3 regions of the Fictibacillus halophilus genome follow, and region 2 is predicted to be linked to each of the others. Evidence: riboswitches for the same ligand, from Rfam matches in the RefSeq annotation. Region 2 holds a riboswitch; each other region holds the start of a gene.
What was found. A riboswitch is a leader RNA that binds a small molecule or an ion and turns the genes downstream of it on or off. The one in region 2 is predicted to bind cobalamin.
Positions count from the first base shown of each region.

Region 1: linked by a shared signal. The riboswitch ahead of I5J82_RS18160 (acyl-CoA thioesterase) and the one ahead of I5J82_RS09510 (DUF4430 domain-containing protein) in region 2 are both predicted to bind cobalamin.
Region 3: linked by a shared signal. The riboswitch ahead of I5J82_RS10740 (ribonucleoside-diphosphate reductase subunit alpha) and the one ahead of I5J82_RS09510 (DUF4430 domain-containing protein) in region 2 are both predicted to bind cobalamin.

Region 1 is NZ_JAEACF010000002.1:175,548-182,064, reverse strand. It holds gene I5J82_RS18180 (carbohydrate ABC transporter permease) at 24-800, shown strand; gene I5J82_RS18175 (GH1 family beta-glucosidase) at 816-2,183, shown strand; gene I5J82_RS18170 (hypothetical protein) at 2,299-2,508, shown strand; gene I5J82_RS18165 (MGDG synthase family glycosyltransferase) at 2,867-3,994, opposite strand; cobalamin riboswitch at 4,121-4,300, shown strand; gene I5J82_RS18160 (acyl-CoA thioesterase) at 4,457-4,939, shown strand; gene I5J82_RS18155 (YbaN family protein) at 4,962-5,327, shown strand; gene I5J82_RS18150 (peroxiredoxin) at 5,373-6,050, opposite strand; gene I5J82_RS18145 (ferritin-like domain-containing protein) at 6,063-6,517, opposite strand, start outside.
Region 2 is NZ_JAEACF010000001.1:1,818,383-1,824,899, reverse strand. It holds gene I5J82_RS09520 (response regulator transcription factor) at 1-155, shown strand, start outside; gene I5J82_RS09515 (ATP-binding protein) at 152-1,951, shown strand; cobalamin riboswitch at 2,063-2,246, shown strand; gene I5J82_RS09510 (DUF4430 domain-containing protein) at 2,407-2,808, shown strand; gene I5J82_RS09505 (ECF transporter S component) at 2,801-3,331, shown strand; gene I5J82_RS09500 (histidinol-phosphatase) at 3,573-4,385, shown strand; gene serA (phosphoglycerate dehydrogenase) at 4,440-6,014, opposite strand; gene I5J82_RS09490 (ferredoxin) at 6,208-6,456, opposite strand.
Region 3 is NZ_JAEACF010000001.1:2,047,198-2,053,714, forward strand. It holds gene I5J82_RS10740 (ribonucleoside-diphosphate reductase subunit alpha) at 1-2,223, opposite strand, end outside; cobalamin riboswitch at 2,355-2,555, opposite strand; gene I5J82_RS10745 (3-hydroxybutyrate dehydrogenase) at 2,613-3,398, opposite strand; gene I5J82_RS10750 (GntP family permease) at 3,430-4,824, opposite strand; gene I5J82_RS10755 (sigma-54 interaction domain-containing protein) at 5,141-6,508, opposite strand.

The sequences.
Region 1 (6,517 bases), on a different contig from region 2:
TGATCTATGCTTTATTGATCGCTATGGCCATCGTATGCTTCATTCCGTTCTTAATGATGCTTGTAAACGCTACACGTTCAAATGAAGCAATCCTCTCAGGCTTTACTCTAATTCCTGGGAGTGCGTTAGTTGAAAACTACCAAACGATGATGAGCTACATCAATATTTGGGCGGGCTTTAAGAACAGCTTATTCATCTCAGTTCTCGTGACGTTATTGTCGGGGTACTTTTCAGCGTTAACAGCTTATGGATTTGCGTTCTACGTGTTCAAAGGTAAGAATGCGATGTTCGTTTTCATGCTAGTGATGATGATGGTCCCTGGTCAGTTAGGGTTAATCGGCTTTTATGAACTTTGTAAAAACTTAGGAATATTGGATACGTATATTCCGTTAATCATCCCAGCTGCAGCAAGTCCTTTCGTGGTGTTCTTTTTGCGCCAATACATCTTAACAACGTTGCACCCGAGTTTAATTGAGGCAGCACGAATTGATGGTGCAAGTGAATTTAAAATCTTTCATACGATCGCAATTCCAATCATGATGCCTGCGATCGCAACGATGTCTATCTTTACGTTTATCGGATCATGGAACAACTACATCATGCCGTTAGTCGTTTTATTCTCACCTGAAAAGTTCACTCTTCCAGTATTGATGGGCTTCTTAAAAGGCTCGCAAGTGGCTCAAAACCTGGGTTCCATGTATTTAGGGATTGCGATATCAGTAGTACCGATCATGGTAGCTTTTCTATTTTTATCAAAATATATCGTCAACAGCATTTCAGCAGGTTCTATCAAAGAATAGAGGAGAGAAACAGTTATGCATTTTAATAAGTCATTCGTGTTTGGTACAGCAACATCTTCTTATCAAATTGAGGGAGCTCGACTTGAAGGCGGCAGAACACTTTCAATTTGGGATACGTTCTGTGATACGCCTGGAAAAGTATATCAACAGCATAATGGAAGCGTAGCGTGTGATCATTATCACCGTTTTGAAGAAGATATTCAGCAGATTAAGAAGCTTGGCGTAGAAACGTATCGCTTTTCGGTTTCCTGGCCACGTATTTTTCCTAAGAAGGGCGTTTTGAATGGAGAAGGAATGGACTTCTACAAAAAATTGACGCAACGTTTACGTGAAGAAGGAATCAAACCTGCTATCACGCTTTATCACTGGGATCTTCCACTATGGGCTCATGAGGAAGGCGGATGGGTAAACCGTGAATCGGTTGATTGGTTTATGGAGTTGGCAAAAGTTTGCTTTCAAGAGCTTGATGCAGAAGTGGATTCTTGGATTACACATAACGAGCCGTGGTGTGCCGGTTTCTTAGGCTACCATCAAGGTTTCCATGCGCCAGGACATACGAACATGGACGAAGCCGTTAAAGCCGTACACCACATGCTTCTTTCTCACGGAAAAGCTGTACAATATTTAAAGAACGAACTTCAATCTAAAACGCCGATCGGTATCACGTTAAACCTATCGCCGATGTATGCAAAAACAGATTCTGTGAACGATCAGCTTGCAGCAAATAATGCTGACGGTTATTCTAATCGCTGGTTCTTAGATCCTGTCTTTAAAGGACAGTACCCTGTTGATATGATGAATCTGTTCTCTAAATATGTTCATTCGTATGACTTTATCGAGCAAGGAGATATGGAGATTATCTCAACGTCTTGTGATTTCTTTGGCATCAACTATTATAGCCGAGGCATTGTTGAATTCTCTGCTGCGAATGACTTCTTACATAGAGGGGCTCATTCTGATTATGAGAAAACCGGCATGGGATGGGATATCGCGCCAGAAGAGTTTAAGGATCTCATTAGAAGGCTGAGAAAAGAGTATACAGATCTTCCTATCTATATTACAGAGAATGGTGCAGCCTTTGATGACGTGCTAGAGAACGGACGAGTCCACGATCATGGCCGTGTTGATTATATCGAAAAGCATCTTCAAGCGGTTTCTGATTTAAATGATGAAGGTATGAATATTGAAGGCTACTATCTGTGGTCTCTAATGGATAACTTTGAGTGGAGCTTCGGTTATGACAAACGATTTGGAATCATCTATGTAGACTTTGATTCTCAAGAGCGAATCTGGAAAGATAGCGCCTACCGTTATGCGGAGATCGTGAAGAACAGAGGAACCAATAACAGCAACAAAGAGACGGATACCATTTCCGTAAGCTAATTTATTTTTAAGATAGTAATAACCATTGAAGTCCCTGGCGTATGTTAGGGGCTTTTTTGTTTTTGTGTAAAATTTTCCTGAGTGGGGAAGCTAACAACGTATAGGAGGGAAAGTTATGAAGGATAAGAATGAAGAACGAATCGACGAAGAAACATCAGACGGAATGAATGAGTTAGTAGAGATCATTAATGCAAAAGGTGATACTGGTGAACTAAAGGAAATCGTTGAGAGCTATGATAAAAAGGAACACTCTCCATTATGCAATGATGATTTTTTCTATGCTGACCTGCGCGCGATTGCGGAAGATGGTGCTAAGGAAGATTGAAGTTTTATAGAACGGGCAGAATCGCTGATAATAGCGATTTTGCCCGTTTATTTGTTTGGAGTGTGTATCAAGGCATGAACCCTTGAATATGTTAACTTTGCTTTGCGAGATTGGGGTGGAGGGTATTGGGCTAATTTGTACTTGTCGAGGTATGTCGACTACCCGATTTATGGGCGAGAATCGCCTAAAAATCGGAAAAATTCAACGGAATAAATCCGATATTTCTAGGATTATTTCAAAAAATTCTCGAAATAGTAATCGTTATACCCCGCCAGGTATAAGTAATGTTTATTAACTAACTTCTTTCACGAAACCTTTATCTAATTAACCGCTGTGAGATGTTGTATCCATTAAAAACCTAACGTGTAACTTGATACAGCTCTTGTACTTCTTCCATAACATAGTCAGCAATTAATGAGGAAGAGTGAGAATGGTGAATAAGCTCTAAATTTCTCTGCATGCTACTCAGCAAAGCTTCGTTATCAAATAACTTCTGAACATTACTTACGATTTCGTCTACAGTATGAACGACAAAAGCAGCGCCTTTTTCTTCAAAATACTTAGCATTTTCTCCTTCTTGACCAGGAACTGGCTTATAAAGGAGGAGGGGGACTCTTACTGCGGCAGCCTCAGTAATAGAGATTCCTCCTGGCTTTGTTACTAAGCAATGTGAGATCTTTAAAATCTCATGAAGCTTCTCTACGTAACCAAATAATCGGAATGAGTCTGAATATTGTTCAGCAAGCGGTTTTAACTTTTGGTACAACGTTTTGTTCTTGCCACAAACGACAATCACCCGCAATGATGGATCTTTCAGCAAACGCTGTGCGAGCACCTTAACGTTTTTCAGCACACCTTGAGCACCAGCTAAAATCGTAACTACACGACTACTTGGCGTAACTCCGTATTCAGTAAACACTTCTTCTCTATTAATCGGACGGTAAAAGTCTGCACGGATCGGGATGCCACTAGCTGTAATTTTATTTTTATCTACACCGTGTTTGATCAATCCGTATTTAACTGAGTCGGAGGCAACAAAATACCGATCAATCGATGGATTGATCCAAAAAGGATGAGCGAAATAATCTGTGATCACGGTATAGATGGGAATATTGAACCGTGATTTTTTTATAAGAAATGGAGCAGCATGAAGGGGAAAGGTTGTTATCACAAAATGGGGTTGGTGTTCATTGATCAATTCTAAGAATCTTTTTCTTCCTAAATACCGAGAAAATTGTGTAATCGTATTTGCATTTAATTTATTTGTTCCATAATAGAACCATTTATAAAAAGAAGAGCCGTGTGAAAAACTCTTGATAAATATAGATTGTGTGACTTGAGACATGATAGGGTGAGCCTCACCAAATAAATCAGAGATAACAGGTTGATATCCTTTATTTTTTAGTTCTTCAGCGAGAACATTAGCGACTTGAACGTGACCGCTGCCATAGTTAGCTGTAAGGATTAATGCTGTTGGACGTATCATTTGAAAACCTCCCCAGTCTTTTGAGATAAGCATAGCAGGTGATTTTAAACCTCATATGAAGAAGAATAAAAGGTTTTGTAAAAAGTAAAAATTGTTAGTGGTACAATAAGATAGATTCATAATTTCATAAGATCCGATAATTATGGTGTCTGTTACAGACTTAATAGGGAATCTGGTGTAAGACCAGAACTGTACCCGCAACTGTAAGTGCTGACGAAATAAGCAAAACCACTGTCTATCTGGCGGGAAGGGCTTAGAGTAGGCTGATGCACGAGTCAGGAGACCTGCCATCTTTATAGCGTTGATCTTCTTCGGGAGTTGGGAAGATAGGACGAGGGATATTTAATAGATGATTCTGTTATGTATTCTTACGTACCCGTCTTTTGTGATGGGTTTTTTTCTTTGTTCACTAACTCCCTCAAAAAAAAGAGGAGCTTGCAAGCTTCAGAAAGAGGGAATGGTATGGAACAGCAGTTATCAGCAAACGTCTCAAGAACGATTCAAACAAAGTTGGTATTGCCCCCTGATACGAATCACATGGGAACAATATTTGGCGGTACCGTTTTATCGTACATTGATGAGATCGCAGCGATTGCCGCCATGAAGCACAGCAAGAAAGTGGTTGTCACCGCATCCATTGATAATGTAAACTTCTTATCGTCAGCTAAAGTGGGAGACATCCTCATATTAGAAGGTGTAGTGATCTCAACTGGAAGAACGTCGATGGAAGTTTACGTAAAAGTAGAGTGTCAAAATCTAGAGACGGGAAATAGAACGCTGAATACCACATCGATCTTAACGATGGTCGCCATCGATCAAAACGGTAAGCCGTTTCCGGTACCAAGTGTCATTCCTGAGACAGAAGAAGAAGTAGCATTCTTTAAAGGAGCTCCACTAAGGAAAGAACGGCGTTTGTTATATAAAAACGTAACAGGAACTTTATAAGAAAAAGGAAGTGAGAATTCCAATGAAAATAAAAAACATCATATTTGTAGCATTGGGGTTCTTTTTCCTTGGTTTAGGTGTGATTGGAATTGTGTTGCCGTTGCTTCCTACAACACCACTCTTATTACTCGCGTCTTATTTTTTCGTAAAAGGTTCAAAAAAGTTTGAAATGTGGTTTAAAGGAACCGACATTTATAAAAAACATCTAGATGATTTTGTAAGAAATCGCTCACTGACAAAAAAGAAAAAGATCATGATTAGCCTGTTTTCAGACTCGATGATCTTGATTACTTTTATCCTTACAGACAGCATGGTCGCAAGAGTGATCTTAATCCTTGTTGTGATGTATAAGTATTATTATTTTATCGTTAAAATTAAAACTGCATAGTGAATATGTGGACATAAAGAGAGCAGCCTTACTCAAGGCTGCTCTTTATCTATCATGAAGAGGTTTTGTGCATAACCACCAATCGTAGCATTCGATCTCTCCGGCCTGTGCTTGTTCTGCCCGTTTTTTCGCTTCTTGTACGGTTGTAGGTGCGGGAACGATCAGACGGTCTCCGACTAGTTCATTTTTCGGCCAGTTTGCAGGTGTTGCTGCTTTATTTCTATCTGCTGTCTGCAACGCCTTCACCGCTCTTAGAATTTCGTTGATATTACGGCCGACATTTTCGGGATACGTAAGAATAAGACGAATTTTACCTGTCGGATCAACGATATAAACACTTCTCACCGTTCTTGTTCCCATGGTAGGATGGATCATTCCAAGTCTAGTAGCAATCTTGCCAAGACTATCCGCTATAATCGGAAAAGTAATCTCTACTTTCAAGTTCTGCTGTATCCATTCAATCCACTTTATGTGAGAGTACACTTGTTCTACAGATAATCCGATTAAGTAAGTGTTTAGTTTTCTAAACTCTGGCATGAGCTTTTGGAACGCAACAAACTCTGTTGTACACACGGGTGTAAAGTCACCTGGATGGCTAAAGAGGACAAACCAATGACCTTGATAGCTTGTTGGTAGGACAAGATCCCCAAGGGTTGTATGAACCGTCATTTCCGGAAATTGATCGCCAATAAAAGGCTTTGAATATATTTGTGTAGATTCCATCCCTCTCTTCCCCTATCTTACTTGGTTTCCCATCATCTTGCTCTTTTTCAATAGCTGAGATTCTCCTGTTTTTTCCCACTCTTCTACTTGTTCAATTGCTTGTTGAGGTGTGAACCCTTGACCAACAAGAACACCAGATAAAATAAATTCCTGATAGAGATGAGTAAGATTAATGCCTTCTTCCGTCTCTTTTAACGCTCTTTTGACAAGTGGGTCAATGTACGAAACCCATTGATCCGCTATGCTCTCTGTTTGTGGCATTCGGTGTGCTTGTTGAACAGAACGAGGAGAACTTGGTTGACTGTTTAACGTATATAAATAGTTGTACTTTGCACTGTGTTTGATCTCATCTGTAATGATGTTAAAAAGAATGTCTCGATAATACGTATTAGGAAGTCCTTGGCGAATGACACGATATTTTTCGACAGCAGCAAGTTCCCCAAACAAAGCTTTTACAAGACCGTCTT
Region 2 (6,517 bases):
ATGTATGGAACTATGAATTCTTTGGTGATCTAAGAACGGTAGACACACATGTGAAAAGACTAAGAGAAAAGCTTAACAAAGTCTCACCGGATGCTGCATCTATGATCGCGACGGTTTGGGGAGTAGGTTACAAATTTGAGGTTGGGAATGAATGATCTGGAGAAGTGTAGTTGGTAAACTTTGGATAACGATACTTTTATTAGTTTCAGTTGTTTTAACCCTTCTGACCATTCTCCTTACGCAATTTTTTGAATCGTTTTACGATGATCAAGCGAGAGACCAATTAACGAAAATGGCCGATCGACTAATGTTGATTATGGAAAGCGATGAGAATAAGGAAGAAGCGATACGCATCACAAGTGAAATGGCTGAAGCATATTCCATGTCTATCATGATCATAGATGAAAATCAGGAATCCTTTATGTCTGAGAATTCTTACGATGATGCACCATATATCCCTGTATCTGTTTTTAAAGAGAACGATAAGTTATCAACTGTCGCAGAGAGTGGAAAAAAGATCTACGTAAACGGAGATTTTCCCGTTTTGAATAAAAATGATGAGACAATGCAAAGGATGATTATTTACGGTGAACCGTATGGATCAGGGGAAAATGCAGGAGCCGTTTACGTCTATCAATCCATCGAGAATGTGGAAAAAACAACAAACCACACAAAGTATCTGATCTTTTTAGCGGCAGGGATCGCAATCATCTTAACTACGGTTTTTGCGTTTTTCTTATCCACCCGAATTACGGCACCTTTAAGAAGGATGAGGGAAGCGGCGACATCTGTGGCTAAAGGTGAGTTTGATATGAAAGTACCGATTTTAACACATGATGAGATCGGCGAACTTGGCATGACGTTTAATCGGATGGGCAGACAATTAAAAAACAACATCACAGCGTTAAATCAAGAAAAAGAGCAGTTAACGAGTGTTTTGAGTTCGATGGCAGATGGTGTGATCACTTTTGATAGAAAAATGAATATTCTTGTTACGAATCCTCCTGCTGATCGTTTCCTACAGGCGTTCTATTACGAATCAGGCATGAAGACAGAGGTCAACGGAAACGTTCCTGAGACGGTTAGACAGCTCTTTGGACAGGTTGTGGCTCTCGAGAGTGAACAGATGACAGAGATCGCGATACAAGGCCGTTCGTGGGTAGTTGTAATGACGCCTCTGTATGACCAATCTTTAATACGGGGAGCAGTAGCTGTTCTTCGTGATATGACGGAAGAACGACGTATGGACAAGCTTAGAGAAGATTTTGTAGCGAACGTTTCACATGAATTGAAGACGCCGATTGCTATGCTTCAAGGATATAGTGAAGCGATCGTAGATGATATCGCAGAATCTGAAGAAGAGAAGAAAGAATTAGCAGGAATCATCTTAGACGAATCGAAACGGATGGGAAGACTAGTTAACGAACTTCTCGATCTCGCAAGATTAGAAGCAGGTCATATGAAGCTTCATTATAGCTCTCTTCCGATCATACCTTTTGCAGAAAGGATCGTGCGAAAATTTCAAGGTCCAGCAAAAGACAGAGAGATTCAATTAAATCTGGAGTTTAAGAAAGATCTCAAAAGTCTGCAAGAGGAGATGGATATCGACCCAGACCGGATTGAACAGGTCTTAACGAATTTAATCGACAATGCGATTCGTCATACTTCTCAAGGCGGTTTTGTAATCCTGACTGTAGAAGTGAGCGATCAGAACGTGAAATTCTTTGTCAAAGATAATGGAACCGGCATAAAAGAAGAAGATCTGCCATTTGTTTTCGAACGTTTCTATAAAGGTGATAAAGCAAGAACAAGAGGAAAATCAGGTGGAACGGGACTTGGACTTGCCATCGCAAGAAACATTGTGGAAGCACATGGTGGTCAGATCAGCGTGCATAGTAAGAATAATGAAGGAACGACATTTTCTTTCGTTATTCCGCGAACGTTGAAATAAATTAGCAATACGTCCCGATTAATCTTGTTTCATAAGGAACAAGAGCAGTTTTTAAAAATGATTTCACAAATTTCTCCAATAAGTTTATAATAGGAATTGTGATTTATAAAATTTCATAAGTGTTAAACAGGTGCAGTCCTTTATAGGACGAGCTTAATAGGGAAAACGGTTAGATTCCGTTGCGGTCCCGCCACTGTAATTGTGAGAATCCTAAAATATCGCCACTGTGAAAACGGGAAGGCGTTAGGAGACGATGATCAAGAGCCAGGAGACCTGCCTGTTTGTTACATGACATGACCTACGAGGATAGGGGGGTGTTTAACAGTACCGGGGCCGGTTGCTGTTTTCTGCCTGTATACTATTAATCTCCTTCGTAGCTGAAGGGGATTTTTTTAGTTGCGTAAAGTAAATTGTAGTATCAAACAAAGCGTTTTTATAACAGAAAGAGGTAAATCATGAAAAAATTACTTTTAGTATTAGCAACAATGATGATGATGTTGGTGGGCTGTGGAACGACTGAAACGAAGGAAACAGCTGATCAGCCTAAACAAGAAGAAACGAAAAAAGAGCAAGTAACGGTTCAGATCACAAAAGATAACGGAAAAGAAAAGGTTACCGAAAAGAAAATCGAGATTGCAAAAGATGAAACGATCATGGACGTGATGCAAGATAACTTTAAGATTGAAACACAATACGATGGAGCATTTATAAGCAGTATTGAAGGAGTGGCTGGGAGCGAACAGGACAAAACATCTTGGTTCTTTTCTGTTAACGGTGAAGAAGCGATGAAGGGTGCTAAGGATATTACGTTAAAACCTGGCGATGTCGTAGAATTTGACCTTCACAAGTATGAATAAGCTTACGGTAAAAAGAATAACGATCATTGCATTACTAGCTGCGATATTAACAGTGGGTAGAATCGCCTTTGCTATGATACCGAATGTTCAGCCGAATACAACGATACTCATTCTTGCTTCATTCGTACTCGGGCCAGCTCAAGGGCTCTTACTTGCGATATTAAGTACGATTACAACCAACCTTTTTTTAGGGCACGGCTTGTGGACGTTCGGTCAGATGTTCGCTTGGGGGCTGATCGCCGTAATGAGTGCATACCTAGGAAGATACCGACATAAGATTCCTTGGTTGTTGCTCACTATCTATGCTGGCTTCTGTGGCTTTCTGTTTGGTTTTATCATGTCCGTTCTCTTTGGCGGAATCATCATGCAGAAGTTCTGGCCGTATTACTTAGCGAGTCTCCCCTTTGATTTGAATCATGCAATTGGTAACGTGGTTTTCTTTATCGTTCTTTACAAACCACTTCTATATGTGATGGAAAATTATATAAATAAGGATGTTAGTCAAAAAGCTGCCTTTGAATAGGGAGCTTTTTTTCTTTAAAAACCGGTTCAAAAAGTTGAAAAGCTGAATAGGATGATAAAGTTGATTTTACTTTTACCTAGGAGGACAAAATGCGAGATTATCTGAACCGTTTTTTTGCTGTGATCTTTTTAATGATGTGCTTAAGCGTCCTATTTATCGGAGGTAAATTGGGAGCATAAACACTTGAACGAACAATGATTTCATGGTACATATGGTAAAACGTTTTAAAAAGGAGATTAATATGCTAACAGATTACCATTCTCATCTCGAAAAAGGGACATTGACGATTGATTATCTAAAACAGTTTGTAGACACAGCAAAAGAGAAGGGAATACAAGAGTTTGGGATCTCTGAACACGCTTATCACTTTTATGAAACAAAAAACATCGTATCAAAACCATGGATGGAAGAAAGACGTTATTACAAGATGGACGATTATGTGAATCTGTTTAAGCGTGCCGACCAATTAGGGATGGACGTTCGCATGTCGATTGAAATGGATTATACGCCAGGTAGACACGCTGAGATGGAGGCTTTTATAAAGGCCTATCCTTTCGATTATGTGATCGGATCTGTGCATTGGGTCGATGATTTTGGGATAGACCTTGCAGAATACCGAAAAGAGTGGGATCGTCGTGATCTTTATGAAACGTATCGTTCGTACTATGATCAAATTGTAACACTTGCAGAATCAAATCTATTTGATATTGTTGGACATATCGATCTAGTCAAGATCTTTAAATATGTCCCGACTGATCAAGAATTTCTCTTCGAACAGTATGAGCGCATCACGAATGCGTTACAAAATTCAAAAACATGTGTAGAAATTTCATCTGCGGGTCTAAGAAAACCTGTCGGACGAATTTATCCAGAGCCAGAACTTCTATCACTTTGCTATAAAAAAGGGATACCGATCGTACTCTCTTCAGATGCTCATGAACCTCACCAAGTTGGAGAGAATTACGAGGCTTCGATAAAGCTAGCGAAAGAGATCGGTTACACTAAGTTGATGACTTTTAAGGATGGGGAAAGAAAAGAGGTACAACTGGGTTAAGCATACTAAAAAAGCTCTGCAGAATTTCATGCAGAGCTTTTTACTATTTCTTTTTTACAGATCCAAAGGCTTACACACGAGAAGATCCTCAATACTCGCGAGTTCTTTCTGAGTAGATTCAGGAAGTTGCGTGTCAAATGTAAGAACCATCATGGCTTCACCGCCAGCTGATTTACGGCCAACGTGCATCGTTGCGATATTTATGTTGCGTTCTCCTAAGAAAGCTCCTACTTTTCCGATAATTCCTGGAGTGTCACGATGTTCGATGTAAAGAAGAGAACCTTGTGGTACAAAATCAACTGTATAACCGTTCAACTTGATGATTCTGCCTCCAAAGCCTTTAACGAGCGTCGCTGAAAGGGTAAATGTTGTGTTCAGACCTGTGACTTTTACATGGATGATATTCGGATAACCATGATCGTCTGTTCCGTGCTTTTCACCGACTACAATTCCTTGTTCCTTCGCGGCCACCATGCTGTTTACATCGTTAACAGGACGGTCTAATCTCGTTTTTAAGAAGCCACACAAAAAACTGCGTGTAAGAGATGTTGTATCCGTTTCAGATAATGATCCACCATAACCGATCGAAATCTCTGAAACAGGTTCTTTAAAGAACTGAGTCGTAAAGGAACCTAGAAGATTTGAGAAGTCATAATAAGCAATCAGCTTCTCATACGTATCTTTTGATAACGAAGGAAAGTTTACCGCATGTTTTAAAGGTTGATGTAAAAAATGAGACCGAATCTCATCGCTCGCCATATAGGCGACATTCTTTTGCGCTTGCACCGTGGATGCAGCAATGTGAGGTGTAACAATTACTTTAGGGTGATCGACTAAAGAGCGGCTGACGGGTGGTTCTTGTTCAAAGACGTCAAGGGCACAGCCAGATAGATGATCATTATCTAAGTAATGTAGAAGAGCTTCCTCATCGATGATGCCACCGCGAGCACAGTTTAAGATGAACGCACCTTTTTTAGCGTATTTTAAGTTATCAAAATTTAATAGTTTATGGGTATCTTTTGTAAGCGGGGTATGAACGGTGATAATGTCACTCTGTTGGATTAACGTATCAAGATCAACAGAAGTAACGGATAATTCTTTTTGTTTTTCTTTCGGAAAATAAGGATCAAAAACGAGTACGTTCATGGAGAAGCTTTTCGCGCGTTTTGCAAGTTCAGAGCCGATTCTTCCCATACCTACGATTCCAAGCGTTTTTTGGTAAAGTTCTTGACCGGTATACTTTTTACGGTTCCATTCACCTTGTTTGACAGATTGATTGGCTTGTGGGATGTTGCGGACCAATGCCATCATCATGGCCCATGTATGTTCTGCTGTTGAAATGGTGTTTCCTTCAGGTGCATTTACGACGAGCACACCTCTTTTTGTCGCTGCGTTCAGATCGATATTATCTACACCAACTCCAGCTCGTGCGATGATCTGAAGCGCTGGCAGCTGATTCAAAACATCTTCAGTAATCTTTGTTGCACTTCTTACCATGATTCCTTGAATGTTCTCTGGTTGAGTGATTTCGTCAAGTTTTCCGAAGATCAGTTCAACACCTTCAAGCTTTACTAACGGTTCAACACCTTCACTCGTTATTCCATCACAGACTAATACGGTTGCTGTCACAGTTCCACCCCTTGTCTATCTTTATGAATAGCATCAATATTTTGATAATTTATCACATTCTGACGATAGGTACAACAATGATTTTTAAGATAGCGGTTTCAAAATGTAAGAAAACTAATTGACAATGAGAATCATCCTTAATAAAATAAATAAAAACCCTCTAAATGAAAGAGGGTTCCAGGTAAGATTAAAACTATTCAAATTTTAATGCATCACCATCGAATGACTCATCAGATACTTTGATGGAGTCTGTAGGACAGCCTTCGAATGCATCTTGCATATCTTCTAACAATACATCTGGAATTTCAACGATTCCTTGGTTATCGTCTAGAGTTACAAACGCAATTCCTTCGTCGTCATAATCGTAAATGTCTGGTGCTGCAGCTCCGCATGCTCCACATGCGATACAAGTTTCTTTGTCAACAATCGTATACTTTGGCATAATGAATACCTCCTAAGGAATTGAAAAAATACCCGCTTACATATTTAACCATTTTAAATTA
Region 3 (6,517 bases), 230 kb from region 2:
ACTTTCACAGCTTTCACATCCTTCTAACTCGATCGACGTAGACCGAGTGTAATAGGTTGTCTTCAATCCTTTTTTAAAGCTCAACATATGAAGGTGTAACAACTCTTTGGCCTTTATGTTGTGATTAACATAGAGATTAAACGAAATGGACTGATCCACGTGCCTCTGTCTAGCTGCGTTCTGTTCAATACTCCATGTTTGATCGATTAAAAACGCAGATTTATAAAACCATGTTGTTTCTGCACTCAAATCAGGTGCTGTTACAGGAATTTTATAGTTCTTCTTTTCTTCTGAATAGAATCTTTTAAATATAGGATCCACACTCGGCGTCGAATTTGCGATAATCGACGTTGATGAATTCGGTGCAACCGCAATGAGGTAACCATTCCTTAGTCCATGCATATTGACTCTTTCTATTAGACTCTCCCACTCTTCAGAGGAATAGTTACGCTTAGAAAAGTAGGCCCCCGTCTCCCAATCTGATCCTGAAAACGCCGGATATCTTCCCTTTTCTTTCGCAAGCTCACAACTAGCATTGATTACATGATAATTAATCGTCTCATAAAGGGTATCAGCATACGAAACAGCTTCTTCACTTTCCCACTTGATCCCCTCTTTCGCTAAAAGGTGGTGCCATCCAAATGTTCCTACACCGACTGCACGGTACTTCTTATTTGTAAGTTCTGCTTGAGGCACATCGATACGATTAAGATCAATAACGTTATCAAGCATACGGATTTGAATATCAATCACTCTTTTTAACACGTCGTCATTGATCACTTTAGCAAGTGAAAGAGAAGATAGATTACAAACGACAAAGTCTCCTGGCGTTTTTCTGATGACGATTTCTCCATTCTCCGCTTCCTCTGACGTGACAACAGTCGCAGACATGTTTTGCATAATCTCTGTGCACAGGTTAGATGCATAGACCATCCCTTTATGAGGATTTGGATTTAACCGGTTTACAGTATCACGATAAAACATGAACGGTGTTCCGGTTTCAAGTTGCGACTTCATGATTCGTTTCATGATCTCAATAGCAGGAATAGATTTTTTTGAAAGTCTCTCATCATTGACACAATCAGCATATTTTTCTCTAAAGCTTCCTGATCCAATCGTTTCATCATAGAAATCTTCTAAAGAATAACCTTTGATCTTTCTTACCTCGTGAGGATCGAACAGATACCAGTCCTCACGTTTTTCTACGCGTTCCATGAAAAGGTCTGGCAGACACACACCTGTAAAAAGATCATGTGTTCTCATTCGTTCATCACCATTGTTTAACTTTGCATCTAAAAACTCCAAGATGTCACTATGCCAAATATCCAGGTAGACGGCGATAGCGCCTTGCCTCTGTCCAAGCTGATCTACAGACACGGCCGTGTTATTTAACTGCTTCATCCACGGTATTACACCTGATGAGTTCCCCTTAAATCCTTTAATGTCTGAACCTCTAGCCCTAATTTTTCCGAGATAGATGCCAAGCCCGCCACCACCTTTTGAAACGGTTGCTGCATCTGTATTAGAATCAAAGATTCCCCTTAAACTATCGTCGATCGTATCAATGAAACAAGAGCTAAGCTGCCCGTAGCTCTTCCCTGCATTTGCTAAAGTCGGGGTTGCAACCGTCATATAGAGATTCGAGAGCGCCCAGTATGCTTCTTCGACGAATTGAAGTCTATGTGTAGGATGCTCGTCTCTCATTAAAAATAAGGCGATCAGCATCCAGCGTTCTTGTGGCAATTCGTAAATTTCGTGGTTGAACCCTTTTGCCAAGTATCGATCCGCAAGTGTTTTAAGTCCAATGTATGTAAAAAGTTTATCTCTAGATGAATCCATCATGTTTTCAGCTTTCTCCAAGTCTTCCTTTGAGTACGCCGATAGAATAGTATCATCATAGATATTCAAACTTACTAATTTCGTAATCAGCCCATAGAGGTTTGTATATGGTTGCTTTTCTGTTTCTTCCCGATTACGCATCACTTCTTCATATAGCTGCCTTAAATAGATTTGTGATGCCACAAACGTCCACTGTGGGTTCTCTGCACTCAAACCATTCAATGCTTCCATGATCAACTGTCTATAAAGTGAGCTAGATTCTTGTGAACGACTTTCCAATTTCTTCGCATTTTTTAAAAAAGATTCAGCTTGTATGTTCGGAAAATTTTCGACACAACTCTTTAACCACTCCCCGAGCAAAGAGTTTTCAGTTGTCATTTTCATAGTTAATACACTCCTTAGGTCATAATAAAAACCCTCTTCCATCAGGAAGAGGGTGAAAGAATCACGTGTATTCGCCAGACAAGCGTCAGCATCAAACAGCGGCAGTTCTTTCTCCCAATCCCCGAGGAAAAGAAAATAGGAGTTCTCAGGCAGGTCTACTGGCTTTTGCTTCTTCCTACTTTGGGCCTTCCCATACAGCAGCCATATTAAATAACTGACTGTACAGTGGCTATTCCATTTCGTCCACAATTACAGTTGCGGGGACAGCTTCGGCATTGAACCGAATTCCCTTTTAAGCCGGATGTTCCGGCACCTGATTTCTCCATATATAGGTTTGTATTATATACTTTGACACTAAATATAGTGAATGTCAATAGATTATCTATCTATTATTGCGCGACATAGCCACCATCGATAACAATCGCTTGCCCTGTAACACCTTTCGCATTTTCACTTGAAAGAAAGAGTGTGTAATCTGCAATCTCTTGAACATCTAACAATCTTTTCTGAGGAACAAGCGGATAGATGACTTCTTCCAAAACTTTTTCTAACTCAACGTTTCTCGTTTTAGCCAGGTCTTCTAATTGCCCTCTTACAAGAGGTGTATCAACATACCCTGGGCAAACCGCATTTACCGTTATTCCAAAAGGTGCACCCTCTAAGGCAGCTACTTTCGTTAGACCGATAACTCCATGCTTCGCACTGTTGTATGCAGATTTTCCTGCAAAACCTACAAGTCCATTTATGGAGGCCATATTTATGATACGTCCGAATCCTTGTTTCTTCATGATGGGAAACACATGTTTTGTTGCTATAAATGGAGCCGTAAGCATTACACTGATCAATTGCTGAAACTTCTCAGTCGGAAACTCTTCAAGCGGAGAAACATACTGCAATCCTGCATTGTTAATGAGGACATCGATGCGTCCGAAATGTTTCAGTGTTTCGTCCAACGCTATTGTTATATCTTCTTCCTTGGTCACATTACAGCCAAGTCCGATTGCTTCAAGACCATCTTGAACCAACAGCTGTGCAGATTCCTTTGCTTTCTCATCATTTAAATCACTGATCACGACTTTTGCTCCTTGTTCAGCAAAAGCCTTTGCTAACTGCAAACCAATTCCACTGGCTGCTCCTGTAATAAAGACAACTTTTCCCTCAACGAACGCTCTCATGGCATAATTACTCCTTTCTTAGAAAAATAGTTTAAACGATACCGAATCCATAATACAAACCTATGATTACAAACACAGCGATCGTTTTAATGATCGTCATCGCAAAAATATCGATATACGCTTGTTTATGAGTTAAACCAGTAACGGCTAACAAAGTAATAACAGCACCGTTGTGCGGAAGTGTATCCATTCCACCACTCGCCATTGAAGCAACACGGTGAAGTACTTCTGTATCAATACCAAGTTTGTCTGCTTGTGCAATATACGTTTCACTCATCGTTGCGAGTGCGATACTCATTCCGCCAGACGCAGATCCTGTAATACCAGCTAACGTCGTAGTCGTAACTGCTTCATTGATCAACGGGTCTTTGATTGTATTCGACATTGCCGAGTTTACTGCAGTAAAGCCAGGCAGTGCTGCGATTACACCACCAAATCCATACTCTGATGCTGTATTTAATGTAGCAAGTAACGCTCCGCCTATGGATAGATTGATCCCTTTATTAAAGTTGTTTTTAATTCTTTTGAAAGAGAACAAGAGAACTGTAATGATACCAATGATCAAAGCTCCTTCAACTGCCCATACAGCAGCAAGCGATGGTATTTGAATCTCAGGCACGTTCTTCATACCAATCGCAGAAAAATCAAACGTCTTTCCGTAATACTGAGGAATTAGGACGGTGAACCATTTATTGAACACTCCTACTAAAATAAGTGGAAGAATCGCTATAAAAGCATTTGGTAGATTTTCAGAATCCAGCTTTTCAGGCTCGTTGGTATGACCTGTTCCGTATCCTTCACCTTTTGCCGCCGCTTGTCTACGTCTCCACTCAAGGTAGATCATACCCAATATGAAAACAAACATTCCTCCGATAAACCCGAGCCACGGTGCAGCCCAAGTAGTTGTACCAAAGAAAGACGTTGGAATAATATTTTGAATCTGTGGACTCCCAGGAAAAGCATCCATCGTAAATGTAAAAGCTCCTAGTGCGATCGTACCGGGAATAAGTCGTTTAGGAATATCCGCAAGTTTAAAAAGTTCAGATGCAAACGGGTAGAGCGCAAAAGCAACAACAAACAAAGATACTCCACCATAAGTTAAAATCGCTCCAACGAGTACGATGGCAAGCATCGCTCTTGCAGGTCCGATCAGTTTGATAACAAACTGAGTGATCGATTTTGCAAAGCCTGACATTTCGATAACTTTTCCAAAAATAGCTCCTAGTAAGAAAACCGGGAAATAAAGTTTAATGAAGCCAACCATCTTCTCCATAAATACGCCTGAAAAGAAAGGCAATACGTGACCAGGTTCAGTAAGCAATACAGCAAACAATGCAGCGATCGGTGCAAATAGAATAACGCTGAACCCTCTGTAAGCTACGAACATTAAAAAGAATAATGATAATAAAATAATAATAATGTCCATTTCAATTCCCCCATTCTAACAATTTTACTTTTTTGAAGCGCTTTCATTTTTTTAGCATCATCACCTCTCCAAATGTAATACACGCTTTAATTCATTTGCAAGTTTCATGCCAACTTCAGAAAGGTATAAGAAGCAAGGTACACCCTTTAAATTTTCCGATAAATCGGAAAAAGTTCAGAGATCATTTAATTTTGTGAGTATAGAATTACAAAACTAAATAAAGAGGCCATGTAAAAATCGGTATTTAATTAACATAATGAAACTTTCCGAAAAAACGGACGTTGATTCCGGTTTTTCGGAAATACAGAATTTTGTATTAACGAATGTTATATTTTTTTATCTTATCATAAAGATTTGTCTTACCAATGCCTAGTTGTTTAGCGACACGCATTATATCCCCGTCCATCGTATCCAAATAGTAAGAGATCACATTTTTTTCAGTTTCTTGAATGTGTTCTTTAAGTGTCAGCTGCTTTTTATTGATTCCAAGCTTTTCTTTTAAAAAATCCGGAAAAACATCTAACGATAATCGGTCACTATGAGTAAGCTGGATGGCTGCTTCTACAAAATTCTTAAGTTCTCTCGCATTTCCTGGCCAGCTGTATTCTAAGAACGCTTCCTTTACATCATCATCTATACTCAAGATACGTTTACCTGTTTCAGCGCAGTTCAATCTGATAAAATTTTCTGCGAGTGGCCATATATCTTCTTTTCTCTCACGAAGTGGAGGTATTTGAATTTGCAGCACATTTATTCGATAAAACAAGTCTTCACGAAACGTATTCTCACTAATCAATCTCTCTAACGGGCGATTTGTAGCAGCAATCACTCGTACGTTTACTTTTTGCGTATGAACAGCGCCTACAGGCTCTACTTCTTTTTCCTGAAGAACACGCAGCAATTTTATTTGCATGCTTTGAGGTAGATCCCCGATCTCGTCCAAGAATAGAGTGCCCCCGTCTGCAAGCTGAAACTTACCTAACTTTCCGCCTTTTTTAGCTCCTGTAAATGCTCCTTCAGAATAGCCGAATAGTTCAGATTCAAACAAATGCTCAGGAACCGCACCACAATTAAGTTTTATGAAGGGCTTTCCACTTCTTTCACTTAATTGATGGATGCTATGAGCAAGCAACTCTTTGCCCGTTCCGCTCTCACCCCGGATTAATACTGATAAGTCTCCACTGGCAATATTCTTCACATGCTTCTTTACTTTTTGAACTTCTGCTGAAGTTCCTGCAAAATCATTCAATGTATAAGTCGCGCCATTTATTTCTTCCCACTCTTTTTTATAAAAATTGAGTTCATGAAGAAGTGCTTTTATGTGAGAGTTCATCTTTTTCCATTGCTCGGTATCTCTAAATATTACCGTACCAACAGCTCCTATTACTTTTCCTTCATTTAGGATAGGAATGCGGTTTGCTATCATATAGTTCCCTCTAATGAACTGAAGATCCGCAATCTCAACTTTTCCCTGTAAAACGTCTTTGTGCATTCTTGTATTTTCAATCACCTTTGTAACATGCTTTCCTATTACTTTTTTAGGATCTTCGCCTAAAAACTCGCAGTACGTTTTATTCATGTATCGGACGATTCCTTCATGATCAACAACGACTATCCATTCATAAGCACTGTCGATGATCGTCTCTAGAATGTTGTTCTTGAACAATGGATCTTGATCCAACATGTATATCAC